DNA from 2 places in the Stenotrophomonas chelatiphaga genome. Region 2 is predicted to be linked to the other one. Evidence: riboswitches for the same ligand, from Rfam matches in the RefSeq annotation. Region 2 holds a riboswitch; the other holds the start of a gene.
The links. A riboswitch is a leader RNA that binds a small molecule or an ion and turns the genes downstream of it on or off. The one in region 2 is predicted to bind glycine.
Positions count from the first base shown of each region.

Region 1 (11,600 bases), on a different contig from region 2:
GTTGCAGGCCCAGCTGGATGCCAGCGGCGTCCCCCTGAGCACGCGCGCCGATCACGACGGTAACGGGCCGGCGCACGTGATGCTCAGCGATCCCGATGGCAACGTGATCCTGATCGACCAGCACGTGCCGCGCCCTTCACCCTGAGCGCGAGGCGCTGACATCCAGGGTAGCCAGGGTGCCACGCGGCTGTACCGGTTCAAAATGCAGCGTCCACCCCAGGTGCTCGCACAGGCGTGCCACCAGTTCCAGGCCGATGCCGCCGTGTTCGTTGCGCAGCCCGCGTGCCATGCGCGCGTGGATGGCGGCGATCTCCTCCGGACTCATGCCGTGTCCGGGGTCACGCAGGGTCAGCACGCCGGCCGAGGTCAGTTCCAGCTGGATGCTGCCACGTCCACTGTTCTCGATGGCATTGCGCAGCAGGTTGCCGATCGCCGCCTGCACCACCGCCAGCGGCGCGACCACATCCACCGGCGCGGCCTGCAGGCCCACGGTCAGGTCCTTGTCCCCCAGCAGGTGACGATGGTCTTCGATGATCTGCAGCAACAACGGGGCCAGTGCGATGCGCTCGGCGCGCGCGGCCAGCCGCGCCGGATCACGGGCCAGGACCAGCAGCAGTTCGATCAGCTCCTCCACGTCCTCTGCCGTGCGCTGCACGCGCTGCATCTGCTGGCGTGCGCGCTCGGGCAGACCCGGTTGCTCCAGCGCCAGCTCCGCTGCGCCGGTGATCACCGCCACCGGGGTGCGCAGCTCGTGGCTGGCGGTGCTGATGAAAACCCGTTCGCGCTCGACGAACTGCTCGTTGCGCGCAAGGTAGTCGTTGAGAGAATTGGCGATGGTATGGAGCTCGGCGCTGCCACGCGGATCCACCCTGATGCGCTGCCCCGGCGCCCCCGGTTTCAGCGCGCCGATGTCGCCTGCCAGCAGGCTCAGCGGGCGCACCACCCGCTGCATGCCCAGCCGCGCCATCACCACGGTGACGATCACCATGACCAGCCCGGCCAGCAGCACCCAGCGCGTGGCGAACTGTTCCAGCGCTTCGAAATCGGAAATATCCAGCGCGAGTGCCAGCCGGCCCATGGTTTCCGTCTGCCGCACCATCACCGCCGCCTTGCGTTCGCCGATCGGGATGCCGTCATGCAGCCCGGGATGCAGGCCGCGCAGGGTTGCCGGCGTGCTGGCCTGGTCCAGCCGGTACAGGCTCAGCGTGTCCGAATCCTGCCATCGGTACTGCGGGTCGCGCTCGCTGTGCAGGATGATGCTGTCCAGTTCGGAGTTCAGCAGCGCGCGCCACGCCGCGTGCTCGGCATGTTCATGCACGTTGTTGCCCACGCCGAACACCGCCAGCGAAATCAGTGCAAGGTAGGTCAGCAACCAGCCCAGTACGCGCCGGTACAGCGGCGCCGGCCTAGCGGCCATCGATCATCTCTCCTTCCTGCACGGCCAAGCGGTAGCCGACCCGCGGCAGGGTATGCACCAGCTTGCGCGCGAACGGTCCGTCCACGCTGCGGCGCAGTTCGTACACATGCGATCGCAGCAGGTCGCCGTCCGGCGGTTCATCGCCCCACAACGCGAACTCCAGCTGCTGGCGGGTGACGGCAGCCGGACTGGCGCGCATCAGCACTTCCAGCAGCTTGCGGCAGGCCGGGTACAGGTGCAGCACCTGCCCTGCGCGCTGGGCTTCCAACGTGGAAAGGTCCAGCACCAGGTCGGCCACCTGCAGGCGCTTGCGTGGATTGCGTCCCTGCGCACGCAGCAGCAGCGCATCCAGCCGCACTTCCAGTTCGGGCAATGCGAAGGGCTTGGTCAGGTAATCATCGGCGCCTGCGCGGAAACCGGCGATCTTGTCGGGCAGTTCGTCGCGGGCCGTGAGCATGATCACCGGCACTTCCGAGGCATGTTCGGCGCGCAGGCGACGAAGGACTTCCGGGCCCTCCATGCGCGGCAGCATCCAGTCCAGGATCAGCGCATCGTAGAGCTGCGTGGTGGCCAAGTGCAGGCCGGTGATTCCATCGGGCGCAACGTCCAGCACGTGCCCGCGCGACTCGAAATAGTCGAACAGATTGGCGACCAGTTGCCGATTGTCCTCGATCACCAGCAGACGCATGGGCGTATCCATCCCGTAGTTCCCTGCATGGTAGCGCCGCCGATGTCGGAATCCCGTGCCCCCCGCGCTTCCGACGAATTTCCCACGTGCCCGGATGGATAGTCCGGCTTTGCCCGGATGCGCCCCCCCCCCCTTGTCCCCGCCTTCCTTCCCTCGTGCGCGCTGGCGCCTGCCCCTGCTGTGGCTGCTGGTAGTGATCGCACTGGCAGCCGGCATCGGCATGCGCCTGCCGCAGCCGCCGGACGAGCCCCGCTTCGTGCTGGCCGCGCGCGCCATGCTGGACTCCAGCCAGTGGCTGGTGCCACACCGGGGCAGCGAGTTCTACGCCGAAAAGCCACCGGTGTACATGTGGATGCAGGCAGCGACACAGCAGGTGCTGGACTGGAAGGGAAGCTTCCTGCTGCCTTCCCTGCTGGCCGCCCTGCTCAGCCTGTGGCTGGTGGCCGACCTGGCACGTCGGCTGTGGTCGCCGCGGGTGGCGCCCCATGCCATGGCGGCCCTGTTCTGCAGCCTGCAGTTCGGCCTGATGGCCAAGCGCGCGCAGATTGACATGGTGCTGGTAGCGATGACCACGCTGTCGTTGTGGGGCCTGCTGCGGCACCTGTGCGAACGCCGCAACCTGCCGGCGCTCTGGTTGGCCGGCATCGCCGCTGGCGTGGGCACGGTCACCAAGGGGGTCGGCTTCCTGCCCCTGCTGGTCGTGCTGCCGTGGTTGGCGTGGCGGTCCGGTTACCGGCGGCTGCGCGGCCACGTGGCGCCGGGCCCCGCCCCCTCCACGCTGGCCTGGCTGCTGCCGTCCTTCCTGCTCGGCACTGCGGTCTGGCTGGCGCCGCTGGGTTGGGCGCTGCTGCGCCAGCCCGACCCTGCCCTGCAGGCGTATGCGCATGAACTCCTGTTCAAGCAGACGGCCACCCGTTACGCCCATGCCTGGCACCACGTGCAACCCGCTTGGTACTACCTGCAGGTGATGCTCACGCTGTGGCTGCCCGGCAGCCTGCTGCTGCCCTGGCTGCTGCGGCCGTGGTGGCGGCGGTTGCGTCGCACCGATGCACGCCTCTGGCTGCTGCTGGGCTGGGCCGTGCTGGTGCTGCTGTTCTTCACCCTCAGCCCCGGCAAGCGCGAGGTCTACCTGCTGCCGATGCTGCCGGCGCTTGCGCTGGCCAGTGCCCCGCTGTTGCCCGGCCTGCTGCGCCGGACCGGTGTGCGCCGCTACCTGCTGGGCTACAGCATCGCGCTGGGGCTGCTGGCGATCACCGTCGGGGCCCTGTTGGTGTACGCCGCGCCATGGGCCGTAGCGCAAGTCGAGCGACGCGCGATGCCGACCAGCCTGTTGCCCGTTCTGGGGGCAGGCCTGCTGGTCCTGGGAACCGCCGTACTGGGGCTATCAGCATGGCTGCGGCAACGCCACGCCGGCGCACTGGTGCTGGTGACCCATGCGTTGCTGTGGTGCGTGTACGGCGCCGTGCTGCTGCCCGCGATGGACCCTTACGCTTCCGCTTCGGCCCTGATGCAGCGTGCAGGCGCACGGATCGGGCCACAGGCCGAACTGGGCCTGCTGGCCTGGCGCGAACAGAACCTGCTGCAAGCCGACCGACCGGTCCGCGAGTTCGGCTTCAAGCGTCCGTGGGACCTGCAATGGCAGGACGCCGGCCAATGGATCGCTGCTGCGCCACAGACACGCTGGCTGCTGGTGCTGGATGCGGCGATCAGCCCCTGCGTGGATACCGCGCAGATCATCGACATCGGCATGTCCAACGGCAATCGATGGCAGCTGGTACCGGGAACGGCGTGGTCCCGCACGTGCCACGCAGCGGCGCGCGGGGCAAGCGACGCTGAAGACTGAGCCAGCGCGGCGGCGCGGTCCGGTTTAACCGAAGCCGAACATCGCTCCGATTTTTCTCCGACATCGCGCTACCTAGCATGGCCGCGGATCCTCCAAAGGCCTTGTGCATGCACCGCATCGCTGTTCCCGGATATCCGCTCCCACGCATTCGGCAGATCGCAGGCAGCGGATTCACTGCACGTCACCTGTGGCTGCCGTTGATCGCTGCCGCCCTGATTTTCAGCGCGCTGGTGCTGGGCGGCGACCAGTGGATCGCCGACCGCGTCTTCGCGCTCGAAGGCCAGCACTGGCTGCTGCGCGATGCGTGGGCCACCACCGTCCTGATGCACACGGGCGGCAAATGGCTCAGCGCCACCGCAACGTTGCTGGTCCTGGTGCTGTGTTTCCACCAGTGGCGCTACGGCAGCAATCGCCACCTGCGCTGGGCGCTTCTGTATCTCGTCCTGGCCATTGCACTGGGCACCGGCGCGGTATCGCTGCTGAAATCGCTGACCCACATGGACTGCCCGTGGGACCTGCTGCGCTATGGCGGACAGCGTCCGTTCGTCGGCCTTCTGCAGGCGCGGCCCGCCGCCCTGCCCGCCGCCGCCTGCTTCCCTGCCGGCCAGGCCAGTGCGGGTTACGCATGGGTCAGCCTGTATTTCTTCGCGCTGCTGTGGCGACCGGCCTGGCGCTGGCGCGGGCTTGCCGTCGGCCTGCTTGCCGGCATAGCGCTGGGGCTTGCCCAGCAGCTTCGCGGCGCGCATTTCATGTCGCACGACCTGGCCACGCTGAGCGTCTGCTGGCTGCTCTCGCTGGGCCTGTATGCGCTGGCGCGTTCCCGCCTGCCGCGTCGGGCCGGGCACGCAGCGGGGGCGCGCGCATGAATGCCACCGTCGCACGCGGCGTACGGCTGCCGGCCATGGCTTGGCTGCAGTGGCGCCCGCTGATCTCCAGCGAGGCGCTGATCGCGCTTGCCAGCCTGTACTTCGCCGTCGCAGGCAATGGGCTGTTCTGGTCCAGCGCAATGGCCACCCACCCCGGCAGCATCCGCTATGCCGTGTCGCTGCTGCTGCTGCTGCTCGGGACCCACGCCTTCCTGCTGGGTCTGCTGGTCTGGCGCTGGAACGGCAAGGCCGTGGTCAGCCTGCTGATCCTGCTGACCACGCTGGCTTCGCACTACATGAGCCGTTACCACATCTACCTGGATGCGGACATGCTGCGCAACGTGCTGGCAACCGACCGCCGCGAAAGCCGCGAGCTGCTCACCGCCTCGCTGGCCGGGCCGTTGCTGATCGGCATGCTGCCGGTGATCGCGCTGTGGCGGGTGCAGTGGGCGCAGCGGCGCTGGCCCGGCACCCTGCTGTGGCGCGCCGGCTTCCTGCTGCTCGCCGCCAGCGTGGCACTCGGCGGTGCGCTGCTGTCGTTCCAGGAAATCTCCGCGTTGATGCGCAATCAGCGCGAAGTGCGCTACCTGGCCACGCCCGCCAATGTCCTGCTGGGACTGCCGCGCGCCCTGCGTGGCGACAACCCGGTGCAGCGCGCGCCCAAGTTGCCGATCGGCACCGATGCCCAGGCAATGCCCCGCGTGGCGGGAAGCAGGCCACGCCTGCTGCTGGTCGTCATCGGCGAAACCGCGCGTGCGCAGGACTGGGGGCTCAATGGCGGCACGCGTGAGACCACCCCGGAGCTGGCGCAGAAACCGGTGATCAACTTCCCCGACATGCATTCCTGTGGCACCAGCACCGAAGTATCGCTGCCCTGCATGTTCTCCCCGTGGGGACGCCGCGACTACGACGAGAAGAAAATACGTGCGCACCAGTCGCTGCTGCATGTGCTGGACCATGCCGGCATCGCGACGCTGTGGCGTGACAACCAGTCCGGCTGCAAAGGCGTCTGCGATGGACTGCCATTGCAGTCGCTGACCGATGCCACCACGCCGGGGCTGTGCGTCGACGGTCGCTGCATGGATGAGATCCTGCTGCAGGACCTGCCGGCACAGGCCCGCGCGAAACCCGGTGACCGGGTCATCGTGCTGCATCAGCTGGGCAACCACGGGCCAGCTTATTTTGAACGCTATCCGCCGCGCTTCCGCCGCTTCACGCCTACCTGCGATACCGCTGACCTCGGACGTTGCACGCGTGCCCAGATCGCCAACAGCTACGACAACGCGCTGCTGTACACCGACCATGTACTGGCCCAGGCGATCGGGCTCCTGCAGGGGATGGAGGACTACGACACCGCGATGATCTATGTCTCAGACCATGGCGAATCGCTGGGAGAGAAAGGCCTGTTCCTGCACGGGGTGCCCTACGCGATCGCACCGCAGGAGCAGACCCATGTGCCGATGACGATGTGGTTCTCACCGCAGTTCGTGCGCGACCGCAGGCTGGACCTGGCCTGCCTGCGCGAGCGTGCCGGCCAGCGCACCGACCACGATGCGCTGTTCTCCTCCGTGCTGGGCCTGATGCAGGTGCGCACCGCGCTGTACGATCCGCAGCACGACCTGTTCGCCCGCTGCGAAGGCTGATCGGCGTGCGTCGTCCCGCCCCGTAGTGCCCTTCATTGCACTGCCCCTTGCGGCAGCGGGCCCGGGCCACTAGCCTTCAGCGGTCGTTCACCACCCAAGGACCACCCGTGAAACACCGTCATCTCCTGTTGGCGTCGGCAATCGCCGCCGCCACGCTGTCGCTGGCCGCCTGCAAGAAGGAGCCCACCCCGGGCACCGACACCGCGACCGCAACGGCGCCGGCTGGCGAAACCGCCGACCAGTTCGTGGCCCGCATCAACGCCGAATACAAGGCCGCGTACCCGGAGATGACCTCGGCGCAGTGGCTGTCGTCGACCTACATCAACGGCGATTCCGAACGCGTGGCGGCCAAGGCCAACGAACGCTCGCTGACCCAGCTCAACAGCTGGATCGAACAGGCGGCCAAGTTCGAAGGCCAGCCGATGTCCGACGACAGCAAGCGCGCGCTGCAGCTGCTCAAGCTGATGTCGTCGATGCCGGCCCCGCGCGACCCGGCCAAGCTGGCGCAGCTGACCCAGATCGCCACCCGCATGGAAGGCAGCTATGGCGCCGGCAAGTACTGCACCGACGCCAATGATCCGAACTCCTGCCGCCAGCTCGGCGACCTGGAACAGGTGCTGTCCAGCAGCCGCGACTACGACCAGCAGCTGGATGCGTGGCAGGGCTGGCACGGCACCACCAAGAACATGCGGGGCGACTACCAGCAGTTCGTCGGCCTGGTGAACGAAGGTGCCAAGGGGCTGGGCTTCGCCGATGCCGGGCAGATGTGGCGCAGTGGCTATGACATGCCGCCGGAGCAGATCGGCCCGGAAACCGATCGCCTGTGGGAACAGGTCAAGCCGATGTACGAGCAGCTGCACTGCTACGCCCGCGGCAAGCTCGACGCCACCTATGGCAAGGACAAGGCCGAAGTGGGCAACGGCCTGATCGCCGCCCACCTGACCGGCAACATGTGGCAGCAGGACTGGTCCAACCTGTGGGACCAGCTGCAGCCGTATCCCGGTGCCGGCAGCCTGGACATCACCGCTGCGCTGGAAAAGCAGTACCAGGTCAACCTCAGCGGCGCGCTGGCCAAGGCCGGCAGCAACGCCAACGTGGAAAGCCTGTACAAGGCGCAGCGTGAAGCCGAACTGCGCACCGCGCGGCAGATGACCGAACGCGCGCAGGACTTCTACGTGTCGCTGGGCATGCCGGCGCTGCCGAAGTCGTACTGGGAGAACACCCAGTTCATCAAGCCGCAGGACCGCGACGTGGTCTGCCATGCCAGCGCCTGGGACATGAACATGGAAGGCGACGTGCGCACCAAGATGTGCATCAAGCCGAACGAAGAGAACTTCACCACGATCTACCACGAGCTCGGCCACATCTATTACGACCTGGCCTACAACCCGCTGCCCCCGCTGTTCCAGGGCGGTGCCAACGATGGCTTCCATGAAGCGATCGGCGACACCATCGTGCTGGCGATGACGCCCAAGTACCTGAACTCCATCGGCCTGGTCGACAAGCCGGAAGAAAGCCGCGAAGCGGTGATCAACAACCAGATGCGCATGGCGCTGTCCGGCGTGGCCTTCCTGCCGTTCGGCCTGATGATCGACCGCTGGCGCTGGGGCGTGTTCGACGGCTCGATCACCCCGGACAACTACAACAAGGCCTGGTGGGACCTGAAGGCGCGCTACCAGGGCGTGGCCCCGCCGACCACGCGCGGTGAAGAGTTCTTCGATCCGGGCGCCAAGTACCACGTGCCGGGCAACACGCCGTACACCCGCTACTTCCTGGCGCGCATCCTGCAGTTCCAGTTCTACAAGGGCCTGTGCGATGCGTCCGGCTACAAGGGACCGCTGCACGAATGCAGCTTCTACGGCAACAAGGAAGCCGGGCAGAAGTTCTGGTCGATGCTGAGCAAGGGCGCCAGCCAGCCGTGGCAGGCCACGCTGAAGGAGCTCACCGGCGGTGACAAGCTCGATGCCGGCCCGATGATCGAATACTTCACCCCGGTCAACGCCTGGCTGAAGGAGCAGAACCAGGGCCAGGTCTGCGGTTGGCAGGCCAGCGCCGCAGCGCCGGCAGCACCGGCAGCGCCTGCAAAGCGCTGATCATCCGGTGGCGTCGGGCATGGCCCGGCGCCACCTTCGGACGTCATGCAACGCCGGGCATCGCCCGGCGCGATCAAGCGGGGTCAGTTGGCCTTGCCGGCGGCCATCTTCGCTGCCAGCGCGTCCTTGAACTCATCGAAACTGAGCCCCTGCGCATTGGCCTCGGCCTGCGCGGCATCGCGCAGCGCATCCGAATACACCAGGCGCACCGGCGTGCCCTTGCGTTCGTGCAGTTCGCCGGCCTGCATGATCAAGGCCAGCACCTGGGCGGCGCTTTCACTCTGGCCGGCGATGCGGCCATCCATGCCCAGCACCCATTCACCATCGCGTCGCACCACGCCGGCCAGCAGCGTGCGCTGCTGGTCACGCAGTTCGGCGTGCGGCTCGACCGGCGAGGCCTGCGCGGCTTCGCGGTTGGCGGCCTGGGTTTCGCGGCGCCGGCGGATGTCACGGCGCAGTTTGGAGGTGGTCGACATCAGGGGAGTACGGGCAATCGGGGTGGCAAGGATACCGCACGCCACGCGCGGACCTGCTTCACGGCGGGCCGCCTGCGGCCACCCGCAGTGCCTCTTGGTCGCGCTCGCGCCGGTGTTCCCAGTACCAGAACACGAAGCCCACGGCGAAGAATGCCGCCTGGCCCAGGGCCAGCTGCAGCGGCGAATGGCTCAGCAGCGGCGACACCAGCCCGGCCACCAGGGTGCTGACCATCAGCTGCAGGAAGGCCTGCAACGACGACGCCAGCCCGCGCTGGTGCGGGTACATGTCCAGCACCGCCAGCGCCAGGATCGGGAAGATCAGCGCCATGCCCAGGCCACCGATGAAGATCGGCAGCACCGCCCAGGGCAGCGCAAGCTGCGGCGCGGTGGCCACGTAGGCGATGTTCAGCACGGCGGAGACCGCGCAGCAGATGAAGCCGATGCTGACCTGGCGGGTCGGCGTGGTGCGGCCGGCCATGCGCCCGGACAGGAACGAACCGGCCGTCATGCCGCCGATGGTCGGGATGAACAACCAGGCGAATCCGCCCTCGCCCAGCCGCAGGTGCTGCATCACGAACATCGGCGCGGAGGCGATGTACAGGAAGATGCCGCCGAAGTTGATGCTGCCGGCCAGCGCCAGCCGCATGAAGCGAGGATTGGAGCCGATGCGCAGGTAGTCACGCACCAGTCCGCGCGGCGACAACGGCGTGCGCGCGGCGACCGGATGGGTTTCCGGCAGGAAACGCGCGGTGGCCACCAGCAGCAGCAGCGAGAACACCACCAGGAACCAGAAGATCAGTGGCCAGCCGGCACCGCTGAGCAGGATCCAGCCGCCGATGATCGGCGCGATGGCCGGCGCGATGCCGAAGATCATCGACACCTGGCTCATCAACCGCTGCGCATCGTGGCCGTGGTACAGGTCACGGATCACCGCGCGGCCGACGATCATGCCGACGCCGGCCGACAGGCCCTGCAGCGCGCGGAACATCAGCAGCGTGGTCAGGTCGGTGGACAGGGCACAGCCGACCGAGGCGCCCACGAACACCACCAGGCCGCCGAGGATGACCCGCTTGCGTCCCCAGGCATCGGACAGGGGGCCGTGCGCCAGGCTCATCAGGCCATAGAACAGCAGGTAGACACTGACGGTCTGCTGCACCGCCACTTCGTCCACCCCGAGCCGCTGCGCCAACTGCGGGAACGCCGGGAAAATGGTGTCGATGGAGAACGGGCCGAACATCGCCAGGCCTGCGAGCAACAGGGCCAGACGGCGGGTCGAAGGCGAGGCGGCAGTCATGGGAGCGTCCGGAGGAGCCGCGCAGGCCATGCACGGCAGGCGCCCGACCCGGTCCAGGCAGGACAGGAAGATGGCGCCGGATGAATACGAGAGTGGCGCCATGATAGGCCGTTGGCCGCCCCAATACCATGCGATCCGGGCCGAATCCGTCCGGTAGGTCGTGACGCATTCAGCGGGGTCTAGCGGGCTGCCGCTCCCCCGGCTTCCACGCGGGCCGCTATAATCGGCGGGCAACAAGGTGGGAGAAGCAGGACACCGCTGCCGAAGGCGCAAACGCCCGTAATCGCTCAGGCCCGTGACCACCCGCATCAAAACTCTGGAGAGACCGGTTCGATCCGGCGCCGAAGGGGCACGAAGCCGCGCACACGCGCGCTTCCAAACTCTCAGGCAAAAGGACAGAGGGGCGCCCCGCGGGCTGCTGATCGGCAGCCTGCCCACGTGCGTGCCCTTTCCCGACGGATCCTTCGCCATGTCCCAGAACACCCCTTCGTTGCGCGAGCTTGAACACCACAACGCGTTCGTCGAGCGCCACATCGGCCCCAACGACGCGGAGATCGCGCAGATGCTCGGCGTGGTCGGCCATGCCTCGCTGGATGCGCTGACCGATGCCATCGTGCCGGCCCGGATCAAGTCGCCGGCGCCGCTGGCGCTGCCCGAATCGATCACCGAAGTGCAGGCACTGGCCAAGATCCGCGCCATCGCCGACCAGAACACCGTGCTGCGCAGCTTCATCGGACAGGGCTACTACGGCACCCACACGCCGAACGTCATCCTGCGCAACATCCTGGAAAATCCGGCGTGGTACACCGCCTACACCCCGTACCAGGCCGAGATCTCGCAGGGCCGCATGGAAGCGCTGATCAACTTCCAGACCCTGTGCGCCGACCTGACCGGCATGGAAATCGCCAACGCCTCGCTGCTGGACGAAGCCACCGCCGCCGCCGAGGCGATGACCCTGGCCAAGCGTTCGGCCAAGTCGAAGTCGGACACCTTCTTCGTGCACGACGCGGTGCATCCGCAGACGCTGGAACTGCTGCGCACCCGCGCCGAGCCCCTGGGCATCGTGCTGCGCGTCGGCACCCCGGCTGAAGCACTGGAAGCGGAGGCGTTCGGCCTGCTGCTGCAGTACCCGGACACCTTCGGCCAGGTCGCTGACCACAAGGCGCTGGTGGATGCCGTGCATGCGCGCGGCGGCCTGGTCGCCGTGGCCACCGACCTGCTGGCACTGACCCTGCTGGCCGCCCCCGGCGAATGGGGCGCGGACATCGTGGTCGGCAACA
Region 1 covers NZ_DAMBRS010000010.1:6,948-18,547, forward strand. The annotation lists gene RTX79_RS12820 (VOC family protein) at 1-145, shown strand, start outside; gene RTX79_RS12825 (sensor histidine kinase) at 137-1,417, opposite strand; gene RTX79_RS12830 (response regulator transcription factor) at 1,407-2,105, opposite strand; gene RTX79_RS12835 (ArnT family glycosyltransferase) at 2,200-3,948, shown strand; gene RTX79_RS12840 (phosphatase PAP2 family protein) at 4,056-4,814, shown strand; gene RTX79_RS12845 (phosphoethanolamine transferase) at 4,811-6,457, shown strand; gene RTX79_RS12850 (M2 family metallopeptidase) at 6,565-8,550, shown strand; gene RTX79_RS12855 (hypothetical protein) at 8,634-9,026, opposite strand; gene RTX79_RS12860 (multidrug effflux MFS transporter) at 9,085-10,320, opposite strand; glycine riboswitch at 10,627-10,729, shown strand; gene gcvP (aminomethyl-transferring glycine dehydrogenase) at 10,790-11,600, shown strand, end outside.
Region 1: another riboswitch for glycine. It lies ahead of gcvP (aminomethyl-transferring glycine dehydrogenase); the one in region 2 lies ahead of RTX79_RS08010 (trimeric intracellular cation channel family protein).

Region 2 (11,600 bases):
TCGCCGCCGGCGGCGGCCACGCCTTCCGGCAACGTATCGATGCCGGCAGCCAGCTGGGCCGGATCCAGGCGACGTGCCTTGGCGATGTCACCGAGGTAGCGCTGCCAGACATCGTTCATCCAGTACAGGTCCGCTTCCTTGGCCTGCGGCGATGCCGCGTCCAGTACGTACGGTTCGGCGGCGGACTTGTATTCGCCCACCTTGAACAGGTGCACGTCCACGCCCAGCTTGTCCTGCAGGCCGGTGCGGAAGTACTGGCGATAACGGCCGAGGCCTTCCAGCAGTACCGCGCCCATCGGGTCAAGGTAGACCTCGTCGGCCTGTGCGGCCAGCAGGTACTGCGACTGGCCCATGCTTTCGCTGTAGGCCACCAGCTGCTTGCCGGACGCACGCAGCTGCTGCAGCGAAGCGGCGACTTCACGCAGCGAAGCGAAGCCGGACGGCTGCAGCTTGTCCAGTTCCAGCACCACCCGCTCGATCTTCTTGTCTTCGCGCGCCGCATCGATCGCACGGATCAGGTCGCGCAGCTGGATCTCTTCGGCACTGGTATCGCCCATCGCCTTGGCAAAGGCGCGGCTGACCGGATCGGCGCTGAACTGTTCGACCAGCCGGCCTTCCGGTGCGATCACCAGGGTGGTGCGGTCCTGCAGCGATTTGCTTGCGCCCGCGCCCATGCCGGCCGCCACGACCAGCGCGACCAGGATGAAGAACAGCAGGCCGAAGAACAGCACGTTGAGGATCAGCCGCCGCGTGAAGTTCATCACGTCCCACAGCCCGACGAAGAACGCCGCGATGGGATTGCGTCGCGCGGGGGGCAGCGGTGGCACGGTTTGGTTCATGGATTGCTCCGGTTGGCGTCTTGCCGTGGAAATTGCGGGGTCAGCATAACGGGTGTGGTTGCGCGCAGCATCGGACACAAGTAAGGGGGCCACCGTGAAGTGGCGCGCGCAGTGCCGGCATTCAGGACAGCGCGGACTGCCCCACGCGGGCGCCGCTGCGGTGCAGGCGCCAGCCCATCAGGATGGCGGCAGCGGTGAGCCCGACGATCAGCCCGATCCACATGCCCTGCGGCCCCATGCCCAGCGCCAGGCCGAGCCCGGCGCCCAGCGGCATGCCCAGCCCCCAGTACGCGAACATGGCGATGAACATCGGCACGCGGGTGTCCTTCAGGCCACGCAGCGCGCCGGCCGACAACACCTGGATGCCATCCGGGAACTGGAAGGCGGCCGCGTACAGCAGCAGCGTGGAGGCCAACCCGGCGACCGCCAGGTCATTGGTGTACACCCCGACGATGGCATCGTGGCCGAACAGCAGTGCCAGCGCGGACACGGTCTGGGTGCCCATGATGATCGCGTAGCCGGCCCATGCCGCGCGCCGGACGCCGTGGCCATCGCCGCGCCCGACCGAGTGCCCCACCCGCACCGTGGTCGCCTCGGCCACGCCCATCGGGATCATGAAGCACAGCTGGGCGACGTTGATGGCGATCTGGTGCGCGGCGGCCTCGTTGGCGCCCAGCCGCCCGATCAGCAGCGCAGTGACGATGAACAGACCGCCCTCCATCAGCACGGTGATGCCGATCGGCAGGCCGGTACGCAGCAGGTCCCAGATCGCGCGCCAGCGCGGGCCCTCGAAATGGCTGAACAACTGCAGGTGTGCGAAGCGCTTGGTTTTCCATAGATAGGCGCCGAAGCACAGCGCCTGCAGCCACATCATGATCGCCGACGCGATCCCGAGGCCTTCGGCGCCCAGCTCCGGGAAACCCAGCCTGCCATTGGCCAGGACGTAGCCCATCGGCGCCAGCACCAGCAGTCCGCCGAAACCGATCAGCATGGTCGGCAGGGTCCAGTGCATGCCTTCGCTGAGGTAGCGCATGCAGAAGTACAGGGTCAGCGCCGGCCCGCCCCAGCGCACCGCATGCAGGAAGGCGGTGGCGCCCGGCACGATGTCCGCTGCGATGCCGAAGGCAGGCAGCAGCGGGGGCACCACGCTGAGGAAGGTGAACATGATCAGGCCCAGGCCCAGCGCCAGCCACAGGGCCTGGCGGAACAGCGGGCCGATTTCACGCTCGCGGCCGGCGCCGTGCAGCTGCGATACCGAGGCGGTCAGCGAAATCAGCGTGCCGATCGGGATCAGCATCGGCAGCCACAGCAACGCGGTACCGATGGTCACCGCAGCCAGCGTGTGGGTGCCATGGTGGCCGGCGATCACGTTGTCGACGAAGGAGATCAGGCCGGTGGAGACGTGGCCGAGGACCAGCGGCAACGCGAGGATGCCGGTGGCGCGCACTTCTCGGCTGAAGCGCGGGGCGGGGGATGCGATGGACATGGTGCTGCAGAGGGTCGGCGACTACGGCTGCGCGCGAAGGGCACAGACACCGGGTTGCGGGCCGACATCTTACCCGTTCCGTGGAGACGGCGATGGTGCCTGCCGGCGGATGACCGATTGCTGGCAGGTGATGACCGCCCCGGTGGGTGACTACTGCCCCGGTGGGTGACGCCCCCCGGTGGGTGAACACCTCCCCAGTGGGTGACGACCGTTGGTCGTCACGCCCCTCCCGCGCCCGCCATCAGGCGGCGCGAAGGATCAGCGCCCCACCTGACGGGCCAGCCACGCATCGCGCTGGGCCGGCGCCACGGACAGGAATTCGGTCCGCACCGTATCGCGCTGCTGCGGCGGCGTGCGCTGCGCGACCAGCGTCAATTGCGACACCTGTGCCGGGGTCAGCTGCCGCAGCATCGCCAGGGTGGCATCGCGCTGGTTTTCCGGCACGTAGCCGAACATGCCCTGCAGCCGGCTGAAATGCTCGCCCAGCAGCGGCCCCAGGCGCCAACCATCGCGGAACGCCTGGTCCTGTGCGTTGAACTGGTCACGCAGCTCCTGTTGCTTGGCCAATGGAAGGGCGGCAAAACGCTCGGCGGCCTGGCGCACGCGCGCCCGTTCGGACTCGCTCATCGCCCGCCACGCGGCGTATTCGCTGCGGCGCTGGCGCTTCTGCTCCGCACCGAGCTGCTGCCACGGCATCGCCGCCGGGGCAGCGGGACTGCCGATGGCGCCGGGCCCTGCAGGCACCGACAGCGGCAGCGCGGTGCGGTCCGGAGCGGCGTGTACCAGCCCGGCGGCGCCCAGCAACACCAGCAGGCAGTGACGCTTACTCATCGGCGGCCGCCGTTTCCAGCGCGGCCGCGACCGGTTCGGGTCGGGTCGGCCTGGCCTGCGATTCGTCGACCGGCAGCGGGCCGCCCGCGGCCGACCAGGCATGCAGGTCGGCATCGGCCAGCAGCGGGAAATCACGGTCGGCGAGCATCGCCGCATCTTCGGTCGCCATCGGATCGGCAGCGGCGGCGGCCACCTTCGGCGGGTCACCCTCCAGGGCTTCGACCGTGACCGGACCGGCCTCGCCTACCGCGCCGTCGGGGACCACCGCGGGCGCATCGGGCACATGTGACTGCCAGGCGCGCCAGCCGAGCCCGGCCAGCAACAGCACCAGCACGGTGCCCAGCAGGATCGCCGGCCCGCGCCAGCGGCGCTGCTGCGACGACCGCCGCCGTGGTGGCGTTGCAGACGTGCGCGGCTCGGCCGCCGGGGCACGCCAGGTCTTGGGCGCCTCCTCTTTCCTGCCCGCCGCCACCGGCTGCTGCAGTTCCTTCAGGCGCTGGGCAGGCAGTTCGCGGATCTGCTGCTGCACCTGTTCGGCCAGCACCCGCCACGCCTGCGCGTCCGGGTTGCCGTGTGCATCGCGCGGACAGGCGGCAGCCAACGCTTCCTGGTAACCGTCTACATCGGTATCCAGCAGGCGCGCGGCGGTATCTTCGTCCAAACCTGCGCCGATCCGCAGCAGCAGGGCCAGGCGGACCAGCGGCTGCAGGCTGCCCAGGTGGGCCAGGGTGCCCTCCCAGCGGCCGGTAGGTGTTTCGCGCAGCGCCTGGCGGGCCGCCAGCAGCGCCCAGAAGCGCGGCGGCCACTGTGCCATCGGCAGATCGCTGGCGACCGCGGCAAACGCGCGCATGACCGCGACCAACGCCTGTTCAGCGCGTGCGGCATCACCGGTCTGCAGTTCGGCGACCACCAGCGCACGACGTTCAACGCCACGAAGAAATGCCGACAACGCACCGGCCGCAGTAGGGGATAAAGAGGCGGACGCTGCCGTCATCAGGGACTCCAGGAATTCACGCGGAATGATAGCTGCTCCCAACCAGCGACGCCGAGGGCTTGCTAGTCACGGGCGTTCGTGCTGCACGTTGTGCACAGCGTCAAGAAATCGGTCGTCCGCTGATGCCCATGCCGCCCGGACCTTATGTTTCAGCGGCATTTAACACATAAGCCATTGATTTTGAATATTAATATTGTGTGGCTAATTTTTGACCATGACAAGATCAAGGCTGTCGGCATCGGCACTTGCCGCCTTCCACCCAAGCTAACGCACAGACTTATCCACAAAAGATGTGGATAACCCTGAATCTCCAATGGACTCCGATATTTACCTCGTGTTTAGGGTCTCTTCACTGAGGAGTGACGCCCCTGAATGCGCTCTGCGGGGACGTTCAGCGGGTCGGTACACTGCCCAGATGGATGCTCCCCTGCCCACCCTGCGCATTGCCCTGCCGGTCCCGTTGCCGCAGCTGTTCGACTACCTGCCACCGGAGGGCGCGGCACCGGACGTGGTCGTCGGCTGCCGGATCCGGGTGCCGTTCGGCCCGCGCGAACTGGTGGGCGTGGTGGTGGAACAGGGCAGCGCCGATCCAGCGGCCAGCCTGCGCCAGGCCCTCACCTGGCTGGACCCGGCGCCGCTGCTGCAGGCCGAGTTGTGGCACAGCCTGCAATGGCTGGCCCGTTACACCCACGCGCCGCTGGGGGAAGTGCTGTCCACCGCCCTGCCCGGCCCGCTGCGGCATGGCGAGCCGATGCCGGAAACCCACCACTGGGGCTGGCAGCTTTCTACCGATGGGCGCGAACAGCGGGGCAGCCTGCGCGCCGGCAGCCGACCGCGCCAACTGGCCGAACTGCTGGCCGATGCGGTGGTCGATGAAGACGTGATCGCCGCGCGGATGGACGATTGGCGCACAGCGGCACGCAGCCTGGCCAAGCGCGGTCTTGCCGAGCGCGTGGCGTTGGCGGTGGCGCCGTTGCAGGCCAGTCCGCTGGGCGGCCCGACCCTGAACCCGGAGCAGGCCACCGCGGTGCAGGCGATCACCGCCGCGCAGGGCTTCGCGCCGTTCCTGCTGGACGGGGTCACCGGCAGCGGCAAGACCGAGGTCTACCTGCAGGCGATCATCCAGTGCCTGGCGCAGGGCCGGCAGGCGCTGGTGCTGGTGCCGGAAATCGGCCTTACCCCGCAGACCCTGGCACGCTTCCGCGGCCGCCTCGGGATTGCCGTGCACGCCTTCCACTCCGGCCTCAACGACAACGAACGCGCGCGGGTCTGGGCGGCGGCCTCGCGTGGCGAAGCGCGGGTGATCGTGGGTACGCGCTCGGCGATCTTCATGCCGCTGCCCGAAGCAGGCCTGCTGATCGTGGATGAGGAACACGACAACAGCTACAAGCAGCAGGACGGCATCCGCTACCACGCCCGCGATTTCGCCCTGGTGCGGGCCAAGGCGCTCGGCATTCCGGTGGTGCTGGGCAGCGCCACCCCGGCGATGGAAACCCTGCACAACGCGCATGCCGGCCGCTTCACCCACCTGCGGTTGAAGGTGCGTGCCGGCGATGCCATGCCGCCGCGCGTCCGCATCCTGGATGTGCGCAAGCGTCCGCTTCGCGATGGCCTGTCACCGCAGGTGCTGGAAGGCATCGCCGAGCACCTGCGCAACGGCCAGCAGGTGCTGGTGTTCAAGAACCGCCGCGGCTATGCGCCGGTGCTGTTGTGCCACGACTGCGGCTGGACCGCGCCCTGCCAGCGCTGTGATGCGCCGATGACCGTGCACGGCGCGGGCCGGCGCCTGCAGTGCCACCACTGCGGTGCGCGGCAGGCCGCCCCGTTGGCGTGCCCGGCCTGCGCCAGCCTGGCGCTGCAGCCGCAGGGCATCGGCACCGAACGGCTGGAGGAACACCTGGTGCAGGCCTTCCCGGACGTGCCGGTGCTGCGCATCGACCGCAGCACCACTTCGCGCCGCGATGCACTGGAACAACAGTTGGCCCGGCTCGGTGACCAGCCCGGCATCCTGGTCGGCACGCAGATCCTGGCCAAGGGCCACGACCTGCCCAAGCTGACGCTGGTGGTGGTGGTGGGCATCGACGAAGGCCTGTTTTCTTCCGACTTCCGCGCGACGGAGAAGCTGGCCCAGCAGTTGATCCAGGTGGCCGGCCGCGCCGGGCGCGCGCGCGATCCCGGCGAGGTCTGGCTGCAGACCCACCATCCGGGCCACCCGCTGCTGGAAACCCTGGTCAACGGCGGCTACCACCCGTTCGCTGCGGCCGAACTCAACCAGCGCCAGGCCGCCGGCTTCCCGCCGTTCGCCCATCTGGCGCTGCTGCGCGCCGAAGCGCAGCAGGTCGAACATGCCAATGCGTTCCTGCTGGCCGTGCGTGCGCTGGTGGGCGAACAGCCGCACCTGGAAGCCTTCGGGCCGATGCCCGCACCGATGCCACGGCGGGCAGGCTACCAGCGCACGCAGTTGCTGCTGTCCAGCGCGCAGCGCCCCGCGCTGCATGCCGTGCTGGACCACGTGGCACCCTTGCTGCAGGGCCTGCCGGAGGCACGCAAGGTGCGCTGGTCGCTGGACGTGGATCCGGTGGACCTGTACTGACGGCCGTTGGTAGTGACGGCCGCTGGCCGTCAAGCTGTTCCCGCTGCGCTCGCCGCGCATGGCTATGCCGGTCGTCCTGACCGGCACCCTGCGGGCCGTCGCAAGCGACATTGGCAGCGGCTCCTGCCGCTGCCTTCGGCACTACCCGCCGTCAGCTCATCCCGGTCATCACGCCGCGCTGGTACGCCGGACGTTCGCGCAGGCGTGCATACCAGTCCGCCAGGTGCGGAAGGTCAGGGCGCTGGATAGGCATCTCGAACCACGCATACACCAGCGCGCCCAACGGAATATCGCCCATCGCGAAGCGGTCGCCGGACAGCCACGGCTGCCTGGACAACGCGGTATCGGCCATCGCCAGCAGGTCGCCGGCCTTGACCAGCGCCGCGTTGATGCGGACCTCATCGCGATCCGCCGGTGCGGTCCGCATCACGCCCCAGATCAGCTCGCTGTACAGCGGTGCCATGCGCGAGGTGGTCCAGTCCATCCACTTCTCGCCGTGCGCGCGCTCGGCCGCATCTTCCAGGTACAGCGTGCCCAGCGCATAACGCGCCGACAGATAGCGCACGATCGCATTGGATTCCCACAACGGCAGGCCGTTGTCTTCGATCGCCGGCACCAGCCCGTTGGGATTCATGGCTTGGTACTCGGCGGCCTGGGTGCCGCCGAAACTGCCGCCGACTTCGATCGACTCATACGCCAGCCCGATTTCCTCGGCACACCACAGCACCTTGCGCACGTTGCTGGAATTGCGGCGGCCCCAGATCTTCAGCATGTGGTTTTCCTTGCAGGCAAACGTGCGCCGGCGTGGCGCGGGACCGCTACGATACGCCGGTCAGGCTGGCGTGGTGTTGCCGGTCTTGGCGGCCCTTTTGGTTGCCTGCGTGGCCACCGGCTTCTTCGCCAGTGCCCGCACGTACGACGATTTGCCGTCCTTCTTCATCTCGAACAGGCCGATCGCCGCCAGCAGGTCGCTGAGCTTGCCGTAGCCGTAGTTGCGCGGATCGAACGAGGCCTGGTTGCCGATCTGGCTGCCCACCGGCCCCAGGTGCGACCAGCCGTCCTCGCCTTCGGCCGAGGCCACCGCACGGCGCAGCAGGTTGACCAGCTTGGTATCGCTGCGCATTTCCGCACCGGTCTTGCGCGGTCGTGCCTCGCTGCCGGCCTCGCCCGCCTCGCCGGTGGTCGCGCCTTCCGGATGGGCATCCGGCGGACTGGCGTGGGCCTGCCCCAAGGCTTCCAGGTAGGTGAATTTCGAACACGCGTTGACGAACGGATCCGGGGTCTTCTTCTCGCCGAAGCCATACACCTTGACCCCGTCGGTGAGCAGTCGCATCACCAGCGGCGTGAAGTCGGCATCGCTGGACACGATCGCGAAACCATCCAGGTTGCGTGCGTACAGCAGGTCCATGGCATCGATCACCATCGCCATGTCCGACGCGTTCTTGCCGCGGCTGTAGGCGAACTGCTGGATCGGACGGATCGCGTACTCGTGCAGCACCGCTTCCCAGCCTTTGAGGCTCGGGCTCTTCCAGTTGCCGTAGGCGCGACGGACGTTGGCCACGCCGTGCCGGGCCACTTCGGCCAGCACCTCCTCGATCTTCGATGCGGGCGCGTTGTCGGCGTCGATCAACAGGGCAATGCGCTTTTCCGGCTCGGACATACCTGCTCCAGGCTGACGATGGTGTTCGGACAGTATGTTCCACACCGGCAGCGCGCCGTGTGACATGCGATCATCCCAACGCCCCCCTACTGGAGCCACGCGAATGACGCGCGAGCGCACCCCCCACCTGGTCATCGTCGGCGGTGGTTTCGCCGGCCTCTGGGCGACCCGCGCCCTGGCCAGCGAGCGCATCCGTATCACCCTGGTCGATCGCCGCAACCACCATCTGTTCCAACCGCTGCTTTACCAGGTGGCCACCGCCGGGTTGTCCGCCCCGGACATCGCCGCCCCGCTGCGGCATATCCTTGGCCACCAGCGCAACGTGGAAGTGCGCCTGGGCGAAGTCACCCGCATCGACAAGCAGGCGCGCAGCGTGCAGTTGGTCGATGGCACATCGCTGGAGTACGACACCCTGCTGCTGGCCAGCGGTGCCACCCACGCCTACTTCGGTCACGACGAATGGGCCAAGGATGCGCCGGGCCTGAAAACACTGGACGACGCCATTGCCCTGCGCCGCAAGCTGCTGCTCGCCTTCGAGCGTGCAGAGGCCGAGCCGGACCCGGAAAAGAAAGCCGCCTGGCTCAGTTTCGCGGTGGTCGGCGGCGGCCCCACCGGTGTCGAACTGGCCGGCACCCTGGCCGAGATCGCCCGCCACACCCTGCGCAACGAGTTCCGCCACATCGACCCGGCCTCGGCCCGGGTGCGGCTGGTGGAAGCCGGGCCGCGCGTGCTGTCCACCTTCCCGGACGTGCTTTCGCTGAAGGCGCGTCGCCAACTGGAAAAGCTCGGCGTGGAGGTACTGACCGGTACGCCGGTGACGGCCATCGACAGCCTGGGCTTCCAGCTGGGCGAGCAGTTCGTCCCCGCGCGAACCGTGGTCTGGGCCGCCGGCGTGGCGGCATCGCCGCTCGGCGCCACGCTGGAAACGCCGCTGGACCGCGCCGGACGCGTACTGGTGCAGCCCGACCTGACCCTGCCCGGCCACCCGGAACTGTTCGTGGCCGGCGACCTGGCCGCCCTGACCCAGGCCGATGGCCGGCCGGTGCCCGGCGTGGCGCCCGCCGCCAAGCAGATGGGCAAGCACGTGGCCGACACCATTCGTGCGCGCCTGCACGGCAAGCCGGCGCCGGGTCCGTTCAAGTACGCCGACTACGGCAACCTGGCCACCATCGGGCGCATGGCCGCGATCGTGCACCTGGGAAAACTGCAGTTGTCCGGGCTGCTCGCGTGGTGGTTCTGGCTGGCCGCCCACGTGTTCTTCCTGATCGGCTTCCGCAACCGCATGGTGGTGCTGTTGAACTGGGCGGTTGCGTACTGGAGCTACCAGCGCAGCGCGCGGATCATCTTCGGCGACGTGAAACCGCCCAAGGACCCGCCGCGCGGGTGAGCGGCGCCCGCCGACCATGGGTCGGCGCTAGAGAGCGATGCCGGTAGCGCCGAGCCAGGCTCGGCGGACGGACGCTGGCGCTACAACGCCTCGCTCAGCCACGCCAGCTTGCGCGCGCGGGGCTGCTGCTTCAGCTGCCACTCCGCGCGCGAGGCTTCGGCGCGGTCCGGGTACTGGCGCACCGCGAGGATCTGCAGCGGCGGGCGCGCCCGGGTGTAGCGCGCGCCCTTGCCGGCCAGGTGGGCGGCGAACCGTGCCTGCACATCCGTGCTGATGCCTGCGTAATAGCTGCCGTCCCGGCATTCGAGCAGGTACAGGAACCAGGGCGTGTCGGGGCGGGCCATGCTGCGATTATCGCCCAACCGCCGCCAGCGGCTACACTACGCGCCGGATGCAGGAGAGTGGTGCCACGCTGGCACCCGCCGAAGGCGCAGGCTCCCATGATCGCTCAGGCCGGTGGAATGGCATTCCACCAACCATGTATCCGAATCGCCGAGCTGGAGAGAGATCCGCAGGGATCCGCCGAAGGGGCACGCGGACTCGTCCGCTGAACTCTCAGGCAAAAGGACAGCGGGAGCGGCACCGGTCACCTTCGTACGTCGCTGCCCCGGCATCGGCGCTGCGTGCTGCGTGGCCGGCCCCACCGCGTCCGGAGCCTGCCCATGTTGCTGTCCATCATCTACCTGATCGCCATTTCCGCCGAAGCCATGACCGGTGCGCTGTCCGCCGGCCGCCGCCGCATGGACCTGTTCGGCGTGGTGATGATCGCCTGCGTCACCGCCCTCGGCGGTGGATCGCTGCGCGACATCATCCTCGGCCACTATCCGCTGGCCTGGGTGAAGCATCCCGAATACCTCGGATTCACCGTGTGCGCCGCGCTGATCGCCACCTGGGTCGCGCGCTGGATGCACCATTTCCGCCGCACCTTCCTGGTGCTGGACGGGCTGGGCCTGATCGCCTTCACCCTGATCGGCTGTGCGATCGCCCGCGATGGTGGCCACGCCACGCCGATCGTGCTGATCGCCGGCATGCTGACCGGCGCCTTCGGTGGGGTGCTGCGCGACATCCTGTGCAACGAAGTGCCGCTGATCTTCCAGAAGGAGCTGTACGCGATCATTTCGCTGCTGACCGGTGCGGCCTACCTGCTGCTGCTGCGCTGGAACGTGGCCGACAACACCGCCATCCTGTGCTGCCTGGCCGGGGGCTTCGCGCTGCGCCTGCTGGCAATCCACTACCGCTGGGAAATGCCGAAGTTCGTGTACCACGACGAAGTGCATTGACGGATCTACGTTGACGGCCAGCGGCCGTCACTACCGGATTGCGGTTGACGGCCAGCGGCCGTCACTACCGGGATGCGTGCGCCCATGACCAAGGTCATGCGGAAACCTGTCGCGCAATTGGCTACCATGGCGGCCCCGTCGCGCAAGCGGCGGCATCCAGCCACGCTGCTTCGGCGGCCCCGCCAGACAACCCTCCCCACGTTGCCAGGCCTGCAGTGACGGATCCTGGCGCAGCACTTCCCTGCGCCATCGCAGGGTGCAGGATGCCCCATGCCGCTTGACCCACCGTCGCGCCCCCGCCGTAACCGCACGCTGCTGCTGGCAGCTTCCTTCGTGATGCTTGCCGCGCTGCTGGCATGGTGGGCGTGGCCGCGCGCCGACGTGGCGGCAGACGATGCCGGCGGGCGCAAGCCGACCCCGGTCCGCATCGCCCGTGCCAGCGCTGAACCGCTGCAGCTGCGGCTGAAGGCGATCGGCACGGTGACCCCGTTGCACAGCGTGGTGGTGCGCAGCCGCGTGGATGGCGAACT
Region 2 covers NZ_DAMBRS010000004.1:89,626-101,225, forward strand. The annotation lists gene sppA (signal peptide peptidase SppA) at 1-839, opposite strand, end outside; gene RTX79_RS07970 (MATE family efflux transporter) at 961-2,325, opposite strand; gene RTX79_RS07975 (DUF3106 domain-containing protein) at 2,584-3,156, opposite strand; gene RTX79_RS07980 (hypothetical protein) at 3,149-4,150, opposite strand; gene RTX79_RS07985 (primosomal protein N') at 4,566-6,743, shown strand; gene RTX79_RS07990 (glutathione S-transferase family protein) at 6,895-7,515, opposite strand; gene RTX79_RS07995 (NYN domain-containing protein) at 7,576-8,403, opposite strand; gene RTX79_RS08000 (NAD(P)/FAD-dependent oxidoreductase) at 8,507-9,790, shown strand; gene RTX79_RS08005 (GIY-YIG nuclease family protein) at 9,871-10,134, opposite strand; glycine riboswitch at 10,175-10,265, shown strand; glycine riboswitch at 10,278-10,371, shown strand; gene RTX79_RS08010 (trimeric intracellular cation channel family protein) at 10,453-11,070, shown strand; gene RTX79_RS08015 (MdtA/MuxA family multidrug efflux RND transporter periplasmic adaptor subunit) at 11,341-11,600, shown strand, end outside.